Spinactinospora alkalitolerans: one gene and its partners. The protein of the gene in region 3 interacts with the protein of the main gene of each other region in a pairwise test. Links are inferred from orthologs where the notes say so. Each region holds a gene or a part of one and is shown on either strand. Other genes may lie near its edges.

Region 1 (4,911 bases), 3.1 Mb from region 3 along the record:
GCGTTGACCGCGTAGGCCGCCGCGCCGATCAGCCCGGGGGAGAAGTCCTCGATCCGCAGGACGTAGTCCGGCAGCCCCTCCACCCGCAGCACCACGCCCGGATCGCCCCACGGCCGGACGTGCGCGGCATCGCTCTTGTAGACGCATTCGACGTCGATGATCGGCCGTCCGCCGATCGTGGCCAGGTAGTTCCAGCGCGACGCCGCCACCGTGCCGGCCCCCAGGGTCCCCGCCGCGGTCTCGAACGCGGCCGGTGCGGTCGCCACCTCGTCGCGGGCCTCCACGTCGTCCAGCTCCAGGCCCAGCCCTTCGGCCACCAGGTGGATGCTCTCGGTGTAGATCTGCTCGTGGAAGGCGCGGAACGGCCGGATCGCGCGCTCGTAGTCCTCCGGGGACCGCGACAGCCCCATGAGGCCGACCACGACGTCGCGGGAGGGATTGCCGGCCAGGTCGGAGCACTCGCGCAGGAATATGTGGTCGATGCGCATGCCCAGGCCGGTGACGGTGAGCGGCAGCACCTCCGACATGAACCCCGGATTGACCCCGGTGCCGTGCAGGGACACGCCGCCCTCGGCGCAGGCCGCCTCCAGCCGTGCGACCATCGCCGGGCCCTGGGCGCGCGGGTAGGTGAAGCCCGTTGTGGTGACGACGTTCTTGCCCGAGCCCAGCAGGGCGCAGATGGTCCGGGCGTCCAGGTCGGAGTCCTCGGAGAAGTAGGCCGAGGGGAGCGGCATGTGCGCCACGCAGTCGGCCTCCATGGCGAGGACCTCGTCGATGTCGCCGGTGGCCCGGACCCCCACGTCGCCGAGCCCTGCGAGCTCGCCGGCGTCCCGGCCGACCTTGTCGGGCGCGTGTACGTAGACTCCGACCAGCTCGAACTCGGGTCGGGTGATCAGCGCGCGGAGGGCTGCTCCGCCCACCGTGCCCGTCGCCCACTGGATCACGCGGATCGGCACGATCGGCCTCCGGCTCGTTGTGGATACCTGCGGTACCGGATCAGGCAAGGCTGAGCGGGGACCACCGAATCTACCAACGCGGCGCCGCGGAGTACGAGGGTGGCGAACAAGGCGTTTCCTCCTCCCGCCCCCACTCCCTCCGGACGGGATCCGGCTTCCGCGGTAAGCGGCTTCGAGCCCCGCCGAGTCGCACACCCGGGCCGGAATCGGGTAGTTAGATTCAAGGTCGCCGAGCCTCCGCTCCACGGGCGCGGCGAACACGGCTGCAAGCGAGGAGGAGAAATGACTGAACTGCGGTTCGACGGGCGAGTGGCCATCGTCACCGGTGCCGGGCAGGGGCTGGGCCGGGCGCACGCCCTCGGACTCGCAGCGCGCGGTGCCAAGGTCGTCGTCAACGAGGCCGACGGCGCAGCCGAGACCGGTGGCGCGGCAGCGGAGGTCGTCGAGCAGATCCGCGGCAAGGGCGGTTCAGCCCTGGCCCACACCGGCGACATCGCGACCGAGGAGGGCGCGCAGTCGCTGGTGGAGGAGGCGCTCGACGTGTTCGGCCGGGTCGACGTCGTCGTCAACAACGCCGGCATCCTGCGCGACAAGTCGTTCAAGAACATCACGGTCGCCGAGTGGGACGACGTGGTCAACATGCACCTGCGCGGCTCCTTCCTGGTCTCCCGGGCGGCGTTCAGCCACCTGCGCGAGCACGGCTACGGCCGCATCATCAACACCACGTCGCCGTCCGGGCTGTTCGGCAACTTCGGGCAGAGCAACTACTCGGCGGCCAAGATGGGCGTCGTCGGGCTGACCAAGTCGCTGTCCATCGAGGGCGCCAAGTACGACATCACCGCCAACGCCATCGCGCCGGTCGCCTACACCCGGATGACCGAGGACGCCTTCCCGGCCGAGGCGGCGACGAGGCTGCGCCCGGAGCAGGTGACGCCCCTGGTGGTCTGGCTCGCGCACGAGGACTGCACGACGACCGGGGAGGTCTACTCCGTGGGCGGCGGCCGCGTCGCCCGGGTGTTCGTCGCGGAGGGGCCCGGTGTCGTGATCCCCGACGCCGGCGCCGAGGACATCCACGACAACTGGCCCGACATCAACGCCGAGAGCCCCTACGTCATCCCGCGCAACCTGGCCGAGCAGGCGCAGGTCCACCTCCAGGGGCTGATGTAGCCCCTCCGGGGCCTCCCGGCGCCGCGGCCCGGTCGCCGTAGAGGCCACGGAAACGACGCCGCACCTACCGAAACCGCCGCTCCGGCGGCGGTGCGGGTGGTGAAACGGGCGGTTTCGTCCGGCGGCAGGTGCGTATCTGTTCGGCCGGTCGCGTTTCACCGCACGGCCCCGGCCTTCGCTTCTAGCATGGCCGGACGGAGGTGGGGGAGGGTGAAGGTAAGGGAGTTCGGCGAACTGGAGGCGGCGATCATGGACGCGCTCTGGAGGGCCGATCAGCCGCTCGTCGTGCGCGAAGTGCGCGAGACGATGACCTACGACCGCGACATCGCCTATACGACCGTCATGACGGTGGCCAACATCCTGTACCACAAGGGGATGCTGAACCGGGAGAAGGCGGGGCGGGCGTGGCGCTACTGGCCTTCGGAGTCGCGCGAGGAGCACACCGCGCGGGTCATGAGCGAGGTGCTCAGCGAGAGCGGCGACCGGGGCGCGGCCATGCTCCGCTTCATCGAGCGCTTCAGCGACGAGGAGATGAGCCGGCTGCACGAGGTCCTGGCCGAGGTCAGGACCCGCAGGGGGATCGCGTCCTAGTACCGGGTCCCGCATCGGCCGTGCGGATGCGCCCGGTCCCGGCCGGTTCGGTCCAGCGGGCCTCCGGCCGCAGCCCCGGCGGACCGGGCGCGCCCTATGCTGGCTTGCTGTGGATGAACCGCTTGTCGCACGCATGCGCGGATTCGGCGAGACGATCTTCGCCGAGATGACGCAGTTGGCCATCGAGACCGAAGCCGTCAACCTCGGGCAGGGCTTTCCCGACACCGACGGCCCGCGGTCGCTGCTGGAGGGGGCGGCGCGCAGGATCGAGCAGGGCGTCAACCAGTACCCGCCCGGCCCCGGGCGCCCCGAACTGCGGGCGGCGGTGGCGGCCGACCGCCGCAGCCGCCACGGGCTGGACTACGACCCCGGTGCCGAGGTCTACATCACCGTCGGCGCGACGGCCGGCATCGCGGCGAGCGTGCTGGGCGTGGTGGAGCCCGGCGACGAGGTCGTGCTCTTCGAGCCGATGTACGACTCCTACGCCGCGGTCATCGCGCTGGCCGGCGGCGTGCGGCGCCCGGTCACGCTGCGCCCTTCCGGGGCCGACGGCAGATTCGTGTTCGACCCCGATGAGCTGCGGGCCGCGATCGGACCGCGGACCCGCGCCATCATCGTCAACTCCCCGCACAACCCCACCGGTACGGTGTTCACCGCCGAGGAGCTGGAGACCATCGCCGCGGTCTGCGGGGAGCACGACCTCATCGCCATCACCGACGAGGTCTACGAGCACCTGACCTTCGACGGCGCCGCGCACATCCCGCTGGCCTCGCTGCCGGGGATGCGCGAACGCACGCTGTCGGTCTCCTCGGTGGGCAAGACGTTCTCGGTCACCGCCTGGAAGACCGGCTGGGTGACGGGCCCCGGCCCGCTCGTGCGCGCGGTGCGCACGGTCAACCAGTTCCTCACGTTCAGCGCCAACGGCGCCCTGCAACTGGCGATCGCCGACGCGCTGCGCGACGAGATGGACTGGGTGCGCGCCCAGCGCGACGCGCTGCAGGCCAAGCGCGACCGCCTGGCCGAGGGGCTGCGCACCGCCGGCTTCGGCGTGCTGCGCCCGCAGGGCACCTACTTCGTGATGGCCGACATCCGCCCGCTGGGTTTCACCGACGGCGTCGAACTGGCCCGCGCCCTGCCCCGCACGGCCGGCGTGGTCACCGTCCCGGCCCAGGTGTTCTACGACAACCAGGAGGAGGGGCGCCACCTGGTCCGCTTCGCGTTCTGCAAGCAGGACGCCGTCCTGGACGAGGCGATCGCCCGCCTGATCCGGCACGCGAAGCGCTGACCCCGGACACGACGCGGGGGAGGAGGGGCCCGGAGGTCCCTTTCCTCCAACCGAGCCGATCGAGGCACCCGCGTGCCGGCTCCGGCCCGGTGCTGTGGATAACGTGCCCTGTGCCGCATCGTGAGCGGCACCGGACGACCCGCACGGAAAAGCGTCCCGACCAGGACGGAAAGAAGGCGACCCGCAGTGACCACGCCCACCCCCGCCATGCCCGCCGAACTGCTGCGCGCGGCCGAGGCCGCGAAGGGCTTCATGCCCTCGGAGGAAGGGCTCGCCCTGTACGAGACCGCGCTGGCCCACGCCCCGCTGGGGCCGGTCCTGGAGATCGGCACCTACTGCGGCAAGTCCACCGTCTTCCTGGGCGCGGCCGTCCGGCAGACCGGCGGGACGGTCGTCACCGTGGACCACCACCACGGCTCCGAGGAGCACCAGGAGGGCTGGGAGTACCACGATCCCACCATGGTGAACCCGGAGACCGGGATGCTCGACACCCTCGGGGCGTTCCGCTCGACCATGGCGGCCGCCGACCTGGAGGGCCACGTGATCGCGGTCGTCGGGCGATCCGCCGATGTCGCCCGGCTGTGGAGCACCCCTCTGGGCATGCTCTTCATCGACGGCGGCCACACCGAGGAGGCCGCCCAGGCCGACTACGCGGGCTGGAGTCCGCACGTCGCCCCGGGCGGCGCGCTGGTCATCCACGACGTGTTCCCGGACCCCGCCGACGGCGGCCGCCCGCCGTACAACATCTACCGCAGGGCGCTGGAGTCCGGTGAGTTCACCGAGACGCGGGTCCAAGGGTCGCTGCGCGTGCTGCGGCGCGGGGGCGGACGCGGCGCGCTATGATCACCGCCCCGCCACCCGCCACCGGAGCCGGGGTTAGCCGGGGTTGAGAGTCCTGTTAGAACAGGGATC
Region 2 (5,075 bases), 1.4 Mb from region 3 along the record:
TGTCCGAGGTCTTGTCGACCTGGCGGTCGAAGTACACGCCCGGAGAGCGGACAAGCTGGGACACGACGACACGCTCGGTGCCGTTGATGATGAACGTGCCTTTGGCGGTCATGAGCGGGAAGTCGCCCATGAACACCGTCTGGCTCTTGATCTCACCGGTTTCGTTGTTGATGAACTCCGCCGTGACGAACATCGGGGCGGAGTAGGTCATGTCCTTGTCCTTGCACTCCTCTTCGGAGTACTTGGGCGGCTCGAAGCGATGGTCGCGGAACGACAGCGACATCGTGCCCGAGAAGTCCTCGATGGGACTGATCTCCTCGAAGATCTCTTCGAGGCCAGACTGCTCCGGAACGTCCTTACGGCCCGCGTCACGGGCCGCCTCGACTCGGGCACGCCACTTCTCGTTGCCGAGCAGCCAGTCGAAGGACTCGGTCTGCAGGGCGAGAAGGTTCGGGACCTCGAGTGGTTCCTGAATGCGGGCGAAGGAAACGCGGTTCGGACCAAGGGCGTTAGCGGAGGCGTTGCGCGAGGCTGCCAACAGGGGTCCTTCCGAAGGCTTGTGGCGGTTGATGCGCGCGCACGCCGGACGACCCTGAACTCTGAAGGACCGACAGACAGGGACGGTTCTTCACGACGGCTGAGAACGTATCGTGGGGCCCGGATCCAGCAGGATTTCAAGCAGAAAACGGGCACGAGGTACGGGCTCTGGCACAGGAGTCGTCAAAGGGCAGCGCAAAAGGGCAGTGTAGCCGAATACTACACCGCTGTCCAACAGCAACCCTCGGAGTCAGTCACGACACCACGCAGCATCGCTCCAACAGGCGGATCCGTCAAGCCCAGATCCGACAGAACGCCCCATTCCCCCTCAGTGAGAGGACCCACAGGCCGGACAGGTGTGAGCCAGTCGACATCGGGGAAAGATGTTCCTTCCCGCATACAGCTCCTCCCTCTGATCCTGACCTTGAGATCCAACACCGGTTCCAGGGGGTCTTGAAGTTCGGCCATAGAAGGGATCCGCGGTGACCGGGCGATCCTCTCGTGCGCCGAAGGCCCCTCAAAGGATCGCCCCGGCGCCGCGCCCCCCGCGCCGCCACCGTGATCGCCAGGCCGAAACCATGGTGTCGGCCTGTGCCGACGACGTCGGCGTGCGCTTCGCGCGTGTGAGGGCGATTTACCGTCCACGGGCCCGGCGGCCACGCGAGAGAATCGCCCGACCGCGCGCCTGTCCCATCCTGGGGTCGAGGTCAAAACCCAAAGAGGCGGCCGCCCCCGAAGGGACGACCGCCCGCGCGCAGCCGGGTGACGACTACTTGAGGGTGATGGTGGCGCCGGCGCCCTCGAGGGCCTCCTTGGCCTTGTCCGCGGTCTCCTTGTTGACGCCCTCGAGCAGCGGCTTGGGAGCGTTGTCGACCAGGTCCTTGGCCTCCTTGAGACCCAGGCTCGTGAGGCTGCGGACCTCCTTGATGACCTGGATCTTCTTGTCGCCGGCGGACTCCAGGACGACGTCGAACTCGCTCTGCTCCTCCTCGGGGGCGGCCTCGCCGCCGCCACCACCCGGAGCGGCGACGACCGCGGCCGGGGCGGCGGCGGTGACGTCGAACTTCTCCTCGAACTGCTTCACGAAGTCCGAGAGCTCCAGCAGGGTCATCTCCTCGAACGCGCCGAGCAGCTCTTCGGTGCTGAGCTTCGCCATGGTTGCGATCTCTCTTTCTCTTCCGGCGCGGCCGCCCCTTGGCGCCGCACCGAGGCTTTCGGGCACCGGCGCACGCGGCGCGCCGGCGGGGTTCTGGGGTTCTTAGGCTTCCGCTCGCTTGTCGTGCAGTGCCTGGGCCAGGCGCACGGTCTTGGACGGCAGCGCCTGGAACAGGGCAGCGGCCTGACCCTGCTTGCCCTTCAGCGCACCGGCCAGCTTCGAGAGCAGAACCTCGCGGGACTCAAGGTCGGCCAGCCTGGTGATCTCCTCCGGCGTCATCGACCTGCCGTCGATCACACCGCCCTTGATCACCAGCGGCGGGTTCGCCCTGGCGAAGTCACGCAGACCCTTGGCCGCCTCGACCACATCGCCCTTGACGAAGGTGATGGCGGAGGGGCCCTCGAACAGGTCCAGGACCTGCTCGTCCAGACCGGCCTCGTTGGCGGCGATCTTGGTCAGCGTGTTCTTCACGACGCGGAACCGCGCGTTCTGGCCGAGGCTGCGGCGCAGTTCGGTGACCTGCGCGACAGTGAGCCCACGGTACTCGGTCAGCACGGCACCCTCCGAGCTCTGGAATTCCTCCTTGAGCTCGGCGACCGCGGCTGCCTTATCCGGCCTCGCCATGGGACTCCTTCCAACAGTGAACACCGGTCCAAGGAGCCATCCGAGTGGGCGCGCGCATGAAAAACGCCCCGGCGCAGGCGCACGGGGCTCGACGGGATCACGTGCACGAGGGCACGCGTGATCGCAGCTCACTCCACACCTGCGCGGGCCGCCCATTCGCATGGGACCTTAGGTCACCCGACGGGTGACGACCGGCGGTCTTCGGCAGTTACCAATGTTAGCCGATGCCCGGGAGTGAGTGGGACGTGCACGGTCCGGTGGACCGGTGCGGGGGTCAGGTGGCCGGCGAACGCGCCGGATGCGTTCGCCGGCTTCCGGAGCGGGTGCCGCTAATTCATGTCGCCCATGTCGCCCAGGTCGCCCATGAGGTCGTCCATGTCGCCGATCTGGTCCGCGCTCGGGTACTCGATCTCGACGGGCTGGTTGAACTCCAGGAAGTCCATGGTGCTGGTGAAGTCACCGGCCTCGCTGCTCACCCTGCGCGGCAGGCCCTCGTCGTCCACCCACACCTCGAACGCCATCTCGCTGACGCCCGACTGGGAGTACAGCTGCTGCGCCGACTCCTTGGCGTCGGCGTCGTCGATGTTCTCCAGTGCCTGGTCGACGCTGTAGGTCCCGGTGTACTTGGTCGTGGATACGCCGTTGACCTCCTCGGATCCGGCCTCCTCGATGCCCTCGCCGGCGAGCAGCTTCTCCAGTTCGGCCATCGGGTCCTGGGGCTGCTGGGTGCCCTCTGCCGCGCTCGACCGCAGCCACGCGGGGCCTCCCATGGAGGGGTCGCCCTCCACCAGGATCTCGTCACCGCGCATCAGCACCCTGCTGGTGCCGCTCGTGCCGAGGTCCATCGTTATCTCGTAGGTGGGCTCGGGGGTGCCGGAGTAGGTGATCTCCTGGGTCATCTCGGTGGCCTGCCCCTGCATGCTGCCCGACGTCGTCATCTCGGCACGGTAGCTCTCGACCTCGCGCGTCTGGCTCACCAGGTTGGAGAGCACCTCCGTGACGCTCGCACCGCCCGCCGCGCCGGGGAGGGCCGAACACCCCGCGACGACCATTGCCAAACCACTGCCCGCGACGGCGACGGCGAACTTTCGCAGCATCGATCAAACTCCAAAGACGTCTCGTTCGTGACCGGCCTGTTGACCTGCCCGAATCATGCGACGTGTCGCCCCGGGCAACGGTTCCACCGCTTTTCGCCGGATCGGGCCGGGTGGACGGCGGGCGGGGGCATGCATGGAGGCCGCATGGAGGGCGCGGGCGCGAAAAAGGGCGCCCCGGCTCGGATCCTCCGAGCCGGGGCGCCCCCGCTGCCCTCGATCGCCGCGCCGCGGCGCCGCGGACGCGCCGACTAGGCGACGGCGCGCGCCGCGTTCGGGTCCACCGGGATGCCGGGGCCCATCGTGGTGGTCAGCGTGGCCTTCTTGACGTAGCGGCCCTTGGCGGCCGACGGCTTGAGCCGCAGCACCTCGTCCAGGGCGGCCTGGTAGTTCTCGATGAGCTGCTGCTCGCCGAAGGAGGCCTTGCCGATGATGAAGTGCAGGTTGCCGTGCCGGTCGACCCGGAACTCGATCTTGCCGCCCTTGATGTCGCTGACGGCCTTGGCGACGTCGGGGGTGACGGTGCCGGTCTTGGGGTTGGGCATGAGGCCGCGCGGACCGAGCACCCGGCCCAGGCGACCGACCTTGCCCATCAGGTCCGGGGTGGCCACGACCGCGTCGAAGTCGAGGAAGCCCTTCTGGATCTCCTCGACGAGGTCGTCGTCGCCGACGTAGTCGGCGCCCGCGGCGCGGGCCTGCTCGGCACGGTCACCGGTGGCGAAGACCAGGACCCGAGCGGTCTTGCCGGTGCCGTGCGGCAGGTTGACGGTGCCGCGGACCATCTGGTCGGCCTTGCGCGGGTCGACGCCCAGGCGCAGGGCGATCTCGACGGTCGGGTCGAACTTGACGGAGATGGTCTCCTTGGCGAGCTTGACGGCCTCGACCGGCGCGTACAGCCGGTCGCGGTCCACCTGCTCGGAGGCCTTGCGGTGGTTCTTGCTGCGCTTCACTGAAAACTCCTGTTTCAAGGGGCCTGTGGTGTGCGGGCCAGCGCCTGGCCCTGCCACGGAGGACGGACGGCGCCGCAGGGCGCTACTTGACCTCGATGCCCATGGAACGGGCGGTGCCGGCGACGATCTTCTCGGCGGATTCGAGGTCACCGGTGTTGAGGTCGGGCAGCTTGGTCTGCGCGATCTCGCGCACCTGGTCGCGGGTGATGGAACCCGCGGTGCTGCGGCTCGGGGTCGTGGCGCCCTTGTCCAGGCCGGCGGCCTTGAGGATGAGCTTCGGGGCCGGCGGCGTCTTGGTGACGAAGCTGAACGACCGGTCCTCGAAGATGGTGATCTCTACGGGGATGACGTTGCCGCGCTGGGCTTCGGTGGCAGCGTTGTACTGCTTGCAGAAGTCCATGATGTTGACGCCGTGCGGGCCGAGGGCGGTACCGACCGGCGGAGCCGGGGTGGCCTGTCCTGCGGGCAGTTGAACCTTGACGAGCGCCGCGATCTTCTTCTTCGGAGGCATTTCGGGTCCTTTGCCGGATTTGCTGTGTGTTGTGGGTCCCTCGTCCCCGCGCCGCGGAGACGGCGCGGGTCCGGCCCGACCGGCAGGGAGTCGGACCGAGGTCCACCTACCACCTGCGTGGAGAGCCGCGCGTCCGCCGGGACCCGGGCGGATCGCGAATAAGCCCCGCCGAGGGCGGGGCACGGTGGGTCGGCCCCGAAGGG
Region 3 (8,893 bases):
CCGAGCAGCGTGGCCAGGCGCAGGTCCGCGCGCAGCCACGCCGCGAAGCGGTACTGCACGACGTAGCCGACGTAGCCGCACACCAGCCCGGCCACCAGCGTCATGATGGCGAAGTAGCCCTCGGCCGCGAACAAGGTCTCCGACACCGGGTAGGGCAGCGTCGTCCCCGACCCGGTCGCGGTCACCTCGGCGCGCGGCGCGATCATCCACCACAGCAGCCCCAGCGGCACGCCGAGCACCGTGACGGCGCCCAGTGCCGCGCCCCCCATGGCGAGCTGTCGCCCCATCACCGCAGGCCCATCCTGTTCCGCCCTCTCCCCGGTCTCCGGCGTCACCGACATCGCGCCGGATCGGCGCGCGCATCGAATGTATCCCCTGCCGCGGACCCGAAAACCAGTGGTGCCGGGGTGGGCGGGTCATGACAATGGCCGCATGAGCACCGTCATCGATCCCCGCATCGCCCCGCCGGCGGCCGCCGACGAGCGCACCCTCCTCAACGCGTGGCTCGACCGGCACCGCGCCACCGTCAGGTACAAATGCGCCGGGCTCGATCCCTCGCTCGCGGCCGCGGCCCCGCTGAGCGCGTCACCTCTGATGTCGATCGGCGGAATCGTCTCGCACCTGCGCTGGGTGGAGCACCTCTGGTTCGAGGTCATGCTGCTCGGCCTGCCCGACCGGGGCCCCTACACCTCCGACGACCCCGACGCCGAGTGGCGCCTCGGAGCCCGGCGCCCGCTGGCCGACCTCCTCGACGAGTACGACGCCCAGTGCGAGCGCTCCCGCGGGATCGCCGCGCGGGTGGAACTGTGCGGCGCGGCCCGGCGCTCCCCTCCCGGCGAGCAGCCGGCCACGCTGCGCTGGGTGCTGCTGCACATGCTGGAGGAGACCGCCCGGCACAACGGCCACCTCGACGTCCTCAGGGAAATGGCCGACGGCGTGACCGGCGACTGAAGGCCGGGCTCCGTGCGCGCCCGCCCGGATCCGCCGCCGACCCTGGCGCCGCTCTCCACGCACGAGCGCCCGCCGCCCGGCCTCCGGCGTCACCCGTCGGCGTCCTCGTCGTCCCCGTCGCCGGCGTCCGCGGCGTCGTCCTCGGCCAGGATCCGGTAGAGCCCGCGCCGGGTGTCGGCCAGCAGCCGCTTGGCCCTGGCCGACTGCTCGGGCGTGCCGGCCTGGGCCACCTGGACCGCCGCCGCCGACAACTGCGCGGCCAGCCCGCTGATCTCGGCGAAGTCGGCGTGGGTGTCCTCGAACTCCTCGGCCACGGCCTCCCACGGCGGGGTGAGCTCCCCTGCGTTGTCCTCGACGTAGCGCCGGCCTTCGTCGCTGAGCTCGAACGGGCGGCGCCGGCCGCCGCCCGCGCTCTCGGCCGGGCGCACCAGGCCCTCGTCCTCCAACTGCTGCAGCATCGGATAGACCGAGCCCGGACTGGGCCGCCACGCGCCGCGGCTGCGCTCCCGGCCCTCCCGGATGATCTCGTAGCCGCTGCGCGGCTCCTCGGACAGCAGCAGCAGGATCCCGGTGCGCACGTCACCGCGCCGGGCCCGGGGTCCGCGCCCCCGCCGCGGACCCCGGCCGCCGCCGAAGAAGAACTCGAACGGGCTGCCGCCGGGACCGAACGGGGGCTGGCCGCCCCACGGCCCGCCCGGCGGCCGCGGCGGGTGGAACCCTCCGCCGCGCGGACCGCCGCCCATGGCCATCCAGAACGGGCGCGGGCCGCAGTGGCGGTGGCCCCGCCGCCCCCCTCGTGCGCCCTCCTCGCCCTCGGGGACCTCCCAGCCGCCCTCCGTCCGGCGCGGATCGCCGCCCCACTTCCACGGCATCGCCATCGCCGCCATCGCACACTCCCCCTTTTTACCCTTCGATAGGTCACCTGGTATCGAGATACTTCTACGATATATCGCTAATCTACCGCGGTCAACGGCCTTCTCCGGATCCCCCCGGAAACGACGACGGGCCCGCCACCCCCTACCGGGAGCGGCGGGCCCGTCGCGGGCGCGGGCGCGGCTACACGCCACCGAGGCAGTTGGAGCCCAGCAGCGCCTTGAGGTCGCCCATCAGCTCCGGCGAAGGGCTGACCCGCAACCGGTCGTCCAGGGCGAACACCGTGGTCCGCGGTCCGTTGTGCACCTGCAGGTGCACCTGGGTCTGCCCCTGGTTGCGGGTGAGGATGTCGCGGAACTCGGTGATCGTCTCCCTGCGCACCCGGCCCAGCGGCATCGACACCACGACCGGCTGCTCCTGGCCGACCTGGGAGAGGTCGGGCTGGATGACCTCCATGGCGATGAGCTTGGGCGTGTCCTCGCGGCGGTCCAGGCGGCCCTTGATGAACAGCACCGCGTCCTCGGCCAGGACCTGCGAGCACAGCTGGTAGGTGTTGGGGAAGATCATGCAGTCGATGGCGCCGCCCAGGTCCTCCAGGTTGGCCATCGCCCAGGAGTTGCCCTGCTTGGTGACCTTGCGGGTCAGCCCCGACAGCAGACCGCCGACGGTGACCATGGTGCCGTCGGGGCGGTCGGCCAGCTCGGCGATGCCGCAGTCGGTGCTGGAGGACAGCAGCCCCTCCAGGCCGAGCAGCGGGTGGTCGGAGACGTAGAGGCCGAGCATCTCCCGCTCGAAGCTCAGCAGCGTGGTCTTGTCCCACTCCCCCTCGGGGATGTCGGGCACCACCTGGATGCCGGACTCCGGCTCGGCGATGCCGCCGAACAGGGAGTCCTGCCCGGCCGCCTCGGCGCGCTTGTGGCCGATGATGGCGTCGATCGCCTGCTCGTGGACCATCACCAGGCCCTTGCGCGGGTGGCTGAACTCGTCGAATGCCCCGGCCTTGACCAGCGACTCCACGACCCGCTTGTTGCAGACCTGGGCCGGCACCTTGTCCAGGAAGTCGGCGAAGCCGCCGAACTTGCCCTTCTCCGTGCGGGCCTTGACGATGCCGTCGACGACGTTGCCGCCGACGTTGCGGATCGCCGAGAGCCCGAAGCGGATCTCGTCGGAGCCGCGCGGGGTGAAGGTGGAGTCGGACTCGTTGACGTCGGGCGGCAGCACCTTGATCTTCATGCGGCGGCACTCGTTGAGGTAGAGCGCGCTCTTGTCCTTGTCGTCGCCGACCGAGGTCAGCAGGCCCGCCATGTATTCGGCCGCGTAGTTGGCCTTGAGGTAGGCGGTCCAGTAGGAGATCAGGCCGTAGGCGGCGCTGTGCGCCTTGTTGAAGGCGTAGTCGGAGAAGGGGACCAGGATGTCCCACAGCGTCTTGATCGCCTCGTCGGAGAACCCGTTGGCCTTCATGCCCTCGCTGAAGGGCTTGAACTCCTTGTCCAGGACCTCCTTCTTCTTCTTGCCCATGGCCCGGCGCAGCAGGTCGGCCTGTCCGAGCGTGTACCCGGCGACCTGCTGGGCGATCTGCATGACCTGCTCCTGGTACACGATCAGGCCGTAGGTCGTGCCCAGGATGTCCTTGAGCGGTTCGGCCAGCTCCGGGTGGATCGGGGTGATCTCCTGCTGGCCGTTCTTGCGCAGCGCGTAGTTGATGTGGGAGTTGGCGCCCATCGGGCCCGGGCGGTACAGCGCGCCGACGGCGGAGATGTCCTCGAAGTGGTCGGGGCGCATCTGGCGCAGCAGGGAGCGCATCGGCCCGCCGTCGAACTGGAAGACCCCGAGGGTGTCGCCGCGGCCCAGGAGCTCGAAGGCCTTCTCGTCGTCCAGGGGCAGGCGGAGCAGGTCGACCTTCTCGCCCCGGTTGGCCTCGATGTTCTTCAGGCAGTCGTCGATGATGGTGAGGTTGCGCAGGCCCAGGAAGTCCATCTTCATCAGGCCGAGCGTTTCGCAGGTCGGGTAGTCGAACTGCGTGATGATGACGCCGTCGGAGTCGCGGCGCATCACCGGGATGTGGTCGGTGATGGTCTCCGAACTCATGATGACGCCGGCCGCGTGCACGCCGGTCTGGCGGATCAGGCCCTCGAGCCCCTGGGCGAGGTCCATGGCCTGCTTGACGTCGGTGTCCTCGTCGTAGAGCTTGCGCAGCTCGCCCGCCTCGCTGTAGCGGGAGTGCTTCTCGTCGAAGATGCCCGAGAGCGGGATGTCCTTGCCCATGACGGCGGGCGGGAACGCCTTGGAGACGCGGTCGCCCAGCGCGTAGGGGAAGCCCAGGACGCGCGAGGCGTCCTTGACGGCGGCCTTGGCCTTAATGGTGCCGAAGGTCGCGATCATGGCGACCTTGTCCTGGCCGTACTTCTCGGTGACGTAGCGGATGACGTCGCCGCGTCGGCGCTCGTCGAAGTCGATGTCGATGTCGGGCGGCGACTCGCGCTCGGGGTTGAGGAACCGCTCGAAGATCAGGCTGTGCGGCAGCGGGTCGAGGTCGGTGATGCCCAGCGCGTAGGCCAGCAGCGATCCCGCGGCCGAGCCGCGGCCCGGCCCCACCCGGATGCCGTTCTCCTTGGACCAGTTGATGAAGTCGGCCACCACGAGGAAGTAGGACGGGTAGCGCTTCTGGACGATGACGTCGATCTCGTACTCGGCCTGCTTGACGTAGTTGTCCGGAACCTCGTCGGGGAAGCGCCGCTCCAGGCCGCGCAGGACCTCCTTGCGGAAGAAGCCCTCCTCGGTCTCCCCCTCGGGGATGGGGTACTTCGGCATGAGGTCGTAGTAGTCGAACATGCCGGAGGCGTCGACCATCTCGGCGATCTCCAGCGTGCTGCGGCACCCCTGCTGCCAGGCCTCGGAGGTGTCGATGGCGCGCATCTCGTCGGCGGTCTTGAGGAAGTAGCCGGAGCCGCCGAACTTGAACCGGTTGGGGTCGGCCAACTGCGACCCGGTCTGGATGCACAGCAGGGCGTCGTGGGCGTCGCGCTCGTTCTCGTAGGTGTAGTGCGAGTCGTTGGTGACGACGAAGCGCAGGCCGAGCTGCTTGGCGATCTCCACCAGGCCGTCGCGGACCCGGCTCTCGATGTCGAGGCCGTGGTCCATGAGCTCGACGAAGTAGTTCTCCGGCCCGAAGATGTCGCGGTACCGGGCCGCGACCTTGATGGCCTCGTCGAACTGGCCGAGCCGCAGCCGGGTCTGCACCGCGCCAGAGGGGCACCCCGTCGTCGCGATGATCCCCTTGGCGTACTCGCTGATGAGCTCCATGTCCATGCGGGGCTTGCGGAAGTGGCCCTCGATGGAGGCCCGCGAGTTCAGCTTGAAGAGGTTGTGCAGGCCCTCCTTGTTCTGCGCCCACATCGTCATGTGGTTGAACGCGCCGCCACCGGAGACGTCGTCGCTCTTCTGGCCCGGGTCGCCCCACCGGACCGGCTTCTTGTGGTGGCGCGACTCCGGCGCCACGTAGGCCTCGACGCCGATGACCGGGGTGACGCCGGCGGCCCGGGCCTGCGTGTAGAAGTCGAAGGCGCCGTGCATGTTGCCGTGGTCGGTCATGGCGACGGCCGGCATCTTCTCCGCCTGCGCCACCTCGAACAACTGCTTCAGCCTGGCCGCTCCGTCGAGCATCGAGTACTCGGTGTGAACGTGCAGGTGGACGAAGGAGTCGGCCATGACGCGATTACCCCATTGCGGCTCGGTGGACTGGTGGTGACTCACGAGCCTATGCCCGTCACGGCCTCTGCGGACCCGGTTCGCGGGGTCGGAAATCGCACGCGCCGCGCTCGCCCTGATGAGCGCCGTGCCACCGGCGTGTCGGGCCGGCCGCGGCGAGGAGGGCGCACCGGGCCGCCGGTGCCGGACGGGGCGGACGGGAGGGGCGGGAGCGCGCTCGCAGCCGGCGCGAAGCGCCGCGGGGAGGAGGCCGCGGACCATGCGCGGTCGCGGTGGCACGAAAAAGCGGGCCCCGGACCGTATCCCCCTCAAGAACGGCTCAGGGCCCGCGGCGCGACGGATGGTCGCGCGTCGTCCGCGGCGACGCCTCGGCCGGACGGTGCGGCGCGCACACCCCGGCCCCGGCGCTTGGGAAGGCCCCTCCCACGTCGGAGTCATGCCCCTCCCGACACTTCTCCTCCCCATTGCGCGGAACGCGTCCAACATAAATCGGCGCACGCGCTGGCCGCCACCGGATCCGTGGCCTGATACTTGATAGTTCCGGCCACGGAAGGGTCCACTGATGGGAGCAGCGGCACTGCCCCGGCGGGGCGTCAACACCGCACTCGTGCTGACGGGCGTCGGCAGCGAGCACGGCCTCACGCCGCAGGCGTGCCTCGCCGGAACCGGCATGACACCCGAGCTGCTCACCGATCCGATGCGGGAGATCGAGGCCGAGCAGGAACTGGGGGTGATCCGCAACCTGCTGGAGGCCCTGCCGCACGTGCCGCACCTGGGGCTCATCGCCGGCCGCCGCTACCACTTCACGACGTTCGGCGTCTGGGGCCTCGGACTCGCCTCCAGCGCCACCCTCGGCGATGCGGTGGACTACGCCCGCCGGACCCTGCCGGGCAGCTTCGCGCTGTGCCACTGGGACTTCGGACTGGAGGGCGGGCTGCTGCGCTGGCGGCTGACGGCGGAGCACCTGCCGGCCTGGGCCCGCCGGTTCGCCCTCGAACGCGACGCCGCCTCGATCCGGACCGTCCAGCACCAGATCCTGGGCGAGTCCATCCCCTTCGAGGCGCTGCGGACCAGCTTTCCCCAGCCCGAGAACGCCGCCCCCTACGAGGAGGTGTTCGGCCCCTCACTGGAGTTCGACTCGGCGCACGACGAGGTCCTCATCGCGCCCGAGCACTGCGACCGGCCGCTGCCCCAGGCCGATCCGCACACCCACCGGTGGTGCGCGCAGGAGGCGCAGCGGATCACCGCGCGCCGCAGCGAGGCGGCCGTCGTCACCGCGGTCCGCCGGCACATCGCGCACGACCTGGCCTCGGTGGACCTGGAGACGGTGGCCCGCGCGGTGGCCCTGAGCCCGCGCACCCTGCGGCGCCGGCTGAACGAGCACGGGGCGTCCTTCCGGGACCTGCTGGAGGAGGCCCGCCGGTCCCGGGCGCTGGAGCTGCTGGCCCGCAGGACCCCGGTCGCCGACATCGCGGCGCGGCTGGGCTACGCCGACAGCGCGGCCTTCAACCACGCCTTCAAGCGCTGGACCGGGCTGTCCCCCCGCGATATGGTCCGGCGCGGTTGACCGGCCGCCCCGCCGTTCACCGCCCCGCCACACCGGCGAGCGCCGCGGTTGGTCCGGCGGCGCTAGACACGACCCTGACGAGACACGGTCCGCGACGGCACCCCCGTCGGTTCCCGCTCCTTCGCCCAGTGACCGAGAGACCGAGAAGGGCACCCCATGCGCTCCCGTCCCCGCCTCCTCCCGCCCGCGGCGCTGTCCGCCGCGCTCACCGCGGCGCTCCTGCTCGGTGCCGCGCCCGCCGCCGCCGACACCGGCGACGCACCGGCCCGCTCCCCCGGCTCCTCCGGCGCAGGCGTCCGCTTCGCCACCTTCAACGCCTCGCTGAACCGCCCCGCCGAGGGGGAGCTGATCGAGGACCTGTCCACCCGCGACGACGCCCAGGCCCGCAACGTCGCCGAGATCATCCAGCGCGCCCGGCCCGATGTGCTGCTGATCAACGAGTTCGACCACGACGACGAGGGCACCGCCGCCCGGCTGTTCCAGGACAACTACCTGTCCGTCGGGCACAACGGCGCCAGGGCCGTCGACTACCCCTACCGCTACACCGCGCCCTCCAACACCGGCGTCGCCTCGGGGTTCGACCTCGACAACGACGGCCGCGCCGTCACCGAACCCGGCGAGGCGGGCTACGGCGACGACGCGCTGGGATTCGGCGCCTTCCCCGGCCAGTACGGGATGGTCGTCTACTCCAGGTACCCCATCGACACCGACCGGGTGCGCACCTTCCAGGAGTTCCGGTGGGCCGACATGCCCGGCGCGCTGCTGCCCACGGACCCGGAGACCGGCGCGGACTTCTACTCGGCCGAGGAGCTGGAGGCGCTGCGGCTGTCATCGAAGAGCCACTGGGACGTCCCCGTGCGCGTCGGCCGCGGGCGCAGCGTGCACTTCCTGGTCGCCCACCCGACCCCGCCCGCCTTCGACGGCCCCGAGCGCCGCAACGTGGCCCGCAACCACGACGAGATCCGGTTCTGGGCCGACTACGTCACCCCCGGCCGCGGCCGCTACATCTACGACGACGAGGGCCGGCGCGGCGGCCTGAGGCCGGGATCGGCGTTCGTCGTCGCCGGCGACCTCAACGCCGACCCCAATGACGGCGACGGCCACCCCGAGGCCGTCTCGCAACTGCTCGGCGCCCCCCGCGTCAACGGCACCGTGCTGCCGCGCAGCGAAGGGGCCGCCGAGGCGGCCGAGGACCAGGGCGGCGCGAACACCGGCCACTCCGGTCCGGCCGCCGCCGACACCGCCGACTTCGCCGACGACCCGGCCCCCGGCAACCTGCGCGTGGACTATGTCCTGCCCTCGCGCGGCCTGCCGGTGCGCGGCGGCGTGTTCTGGCCGACCGCTGACGACCCGCTGTCCCGGCTGACCGGCGAGCACCCCTTCCCCTCCTCCGACCACCGCCTGACCTGGCTGGACCTGCACCGCCGCTGACCGGCGCGCCGGAACGAACCGCTGTACTCACTGATGTCCGCTGATGTCCGACGGTCGGGCTCGCACAGGGAGTCGGCTGCCGCGGTGCGCGCAGCTCCGGCGGCACAGTGGACCCGAGCCCTGGAGATCCCGCTCCGCCCGGCGAACGCGGCGGTCGAGCCTCGATCAGGCGGCACGCCGGGACCGAGCGGATCGCAAACGCCGGATTGGGTGGATCCGCTCATGAGACGGGGCCGGGGCGTCTGCGACGGTAGCGCGTGGCCGACGGACACGGAGGCGAAGGCGGCCTCCAGGGCCCCACGTGGCTCCGCGCCCCGGTGACCGCGGCCGGGAGCCGCAAGGGTGCGCATGCGCTCCCGGCTT

Evidence for each region. Proteins that work in one complex are often made in the same cells at the same time.
Region 1: the proteins of dnaE (region 3) and HDA32_RS04580 interact in binary tests that used the Escherichia coli proteins (3 or more experiments, as listed by UniProt). The link is inferred for Spinactinospora alkalitolerans from one-to-one orthologs.
Region 2: the proteins of dnaE (region 3) and rplL interact in binary tests that used the Escherichia coli proteins (3 or more experiments, as listed by UniProt). The link is inferred for Spinactinospora alkalitolerans from one-to-one orthologs.

Annotation. Positions count from the first base shown.
Region 1 is NZ_JACCCC010000001.1:973,323-978,233, forward strand. The notes cover bases 2,134-4,911. They hold HDA32_RS04580 (pyridoxal phosphate-dependent aminotransferase), read left to right. Parts: upstream 2,134-2,823; coding sequence 2,824-3,999; downstream 4,000-4,911. Other genes in these bases: HDA32_RS04575 (BlaI/MecI/CopY family transcriptional regulator), read left to right, coding at 2,310-2,714; HDA32_RS04585 (class I SAM-dependent methyltransferase), read left to right, coding at 4,186-4,842. Also shown: HDA32_RS04565 (NAD(P)H-dependent amine dehydrogenase family protein), read right to left, coding at 1-956; HDA32_RS04570 (SDR family NAD(P)-dependent oxidoreductase), read left to right, coding at 1,239-2,123. UniProt on the Escherichia coli protein: Shows aminotransferase activity with methionine and histidine as substrates, and to a lesser extent also with phenylalanine.
Region 2 is NZ_JACCCC010000001.1:5,534,201-5,539,275, forward strand. What follows is about bases 1-2,942. They hold rplL (50S ribosomal protein L7/L12), read right to left. Parts: upstream 1,694-2,942; coding sequence 1,307-1,693; downstream 1-1,306. Other genes in these bases: rpoB (DNA-directed RNA polymerase subunit beta), read right to left, coding at 1-538; rplJ (50S ribosomal protein L10), read right to left, coding at 1,796-2,317; HDA32_RS24650 (SCO4651 family lipoprotein), read right to left, coding at 2,647-2,942. In the rest of the region: more of HDA32_RS24650, read right to left, coding at 2,943-3,414; rplA (50S ribosomal protein L1), read right to left, coding at 3,663-4,361; rplK (50S ribosomal protein L11), read right to left, coding at 4,444-4,872. UniProt on the Escherichia coli protein: The binding site for several of the GTPase factors involved in protein synthesis (IF-2, EF-Tu, EF-G and RF3). Is thus essential for accurate translation.
Region 3 is NZ_JACCCC010000001.1:4,114,567-4,123,459, forward strand. What follows is about bases 1,808-5,918. They hold dnaE (DNA polymerase III subunit alpha), read right to left. Parts: upstream 5,533-5,918; coding sequence 2,008-5,532; downstream 1,808-2,007. Other genes in these bases: HDA32_RS18255 (PadR family transcriptional regulator), read right to left, coding at 1,808-1,838. In the rest of the region: HDA32_RS18245 (hypothetical protein), read right to left, coding at 1-287; HDA32_RS18250 (DinB family protein), read left to right, coding at 433-951; more of HDA32_RS18255, read right to left, coding at 1,041-1,807; HDA32_RS18265 (AraC family transcriptional regulator), read left to right, coding at 6,095-7,099; HDA32_RS18270 (endonuclease/exonuclease/phosphatase family protein), read left to right, coding at 7,256-8,530. UniProt on the Escherichia coli protein: DNA polymerase III is a complex, multichain enzyme responsible for most of the replicative synthesis in bacteria. This DNA polymerase also exhibits 3' to 5' exonuclease activity. The alpha chain is the DNA polymerase catalytic subunit.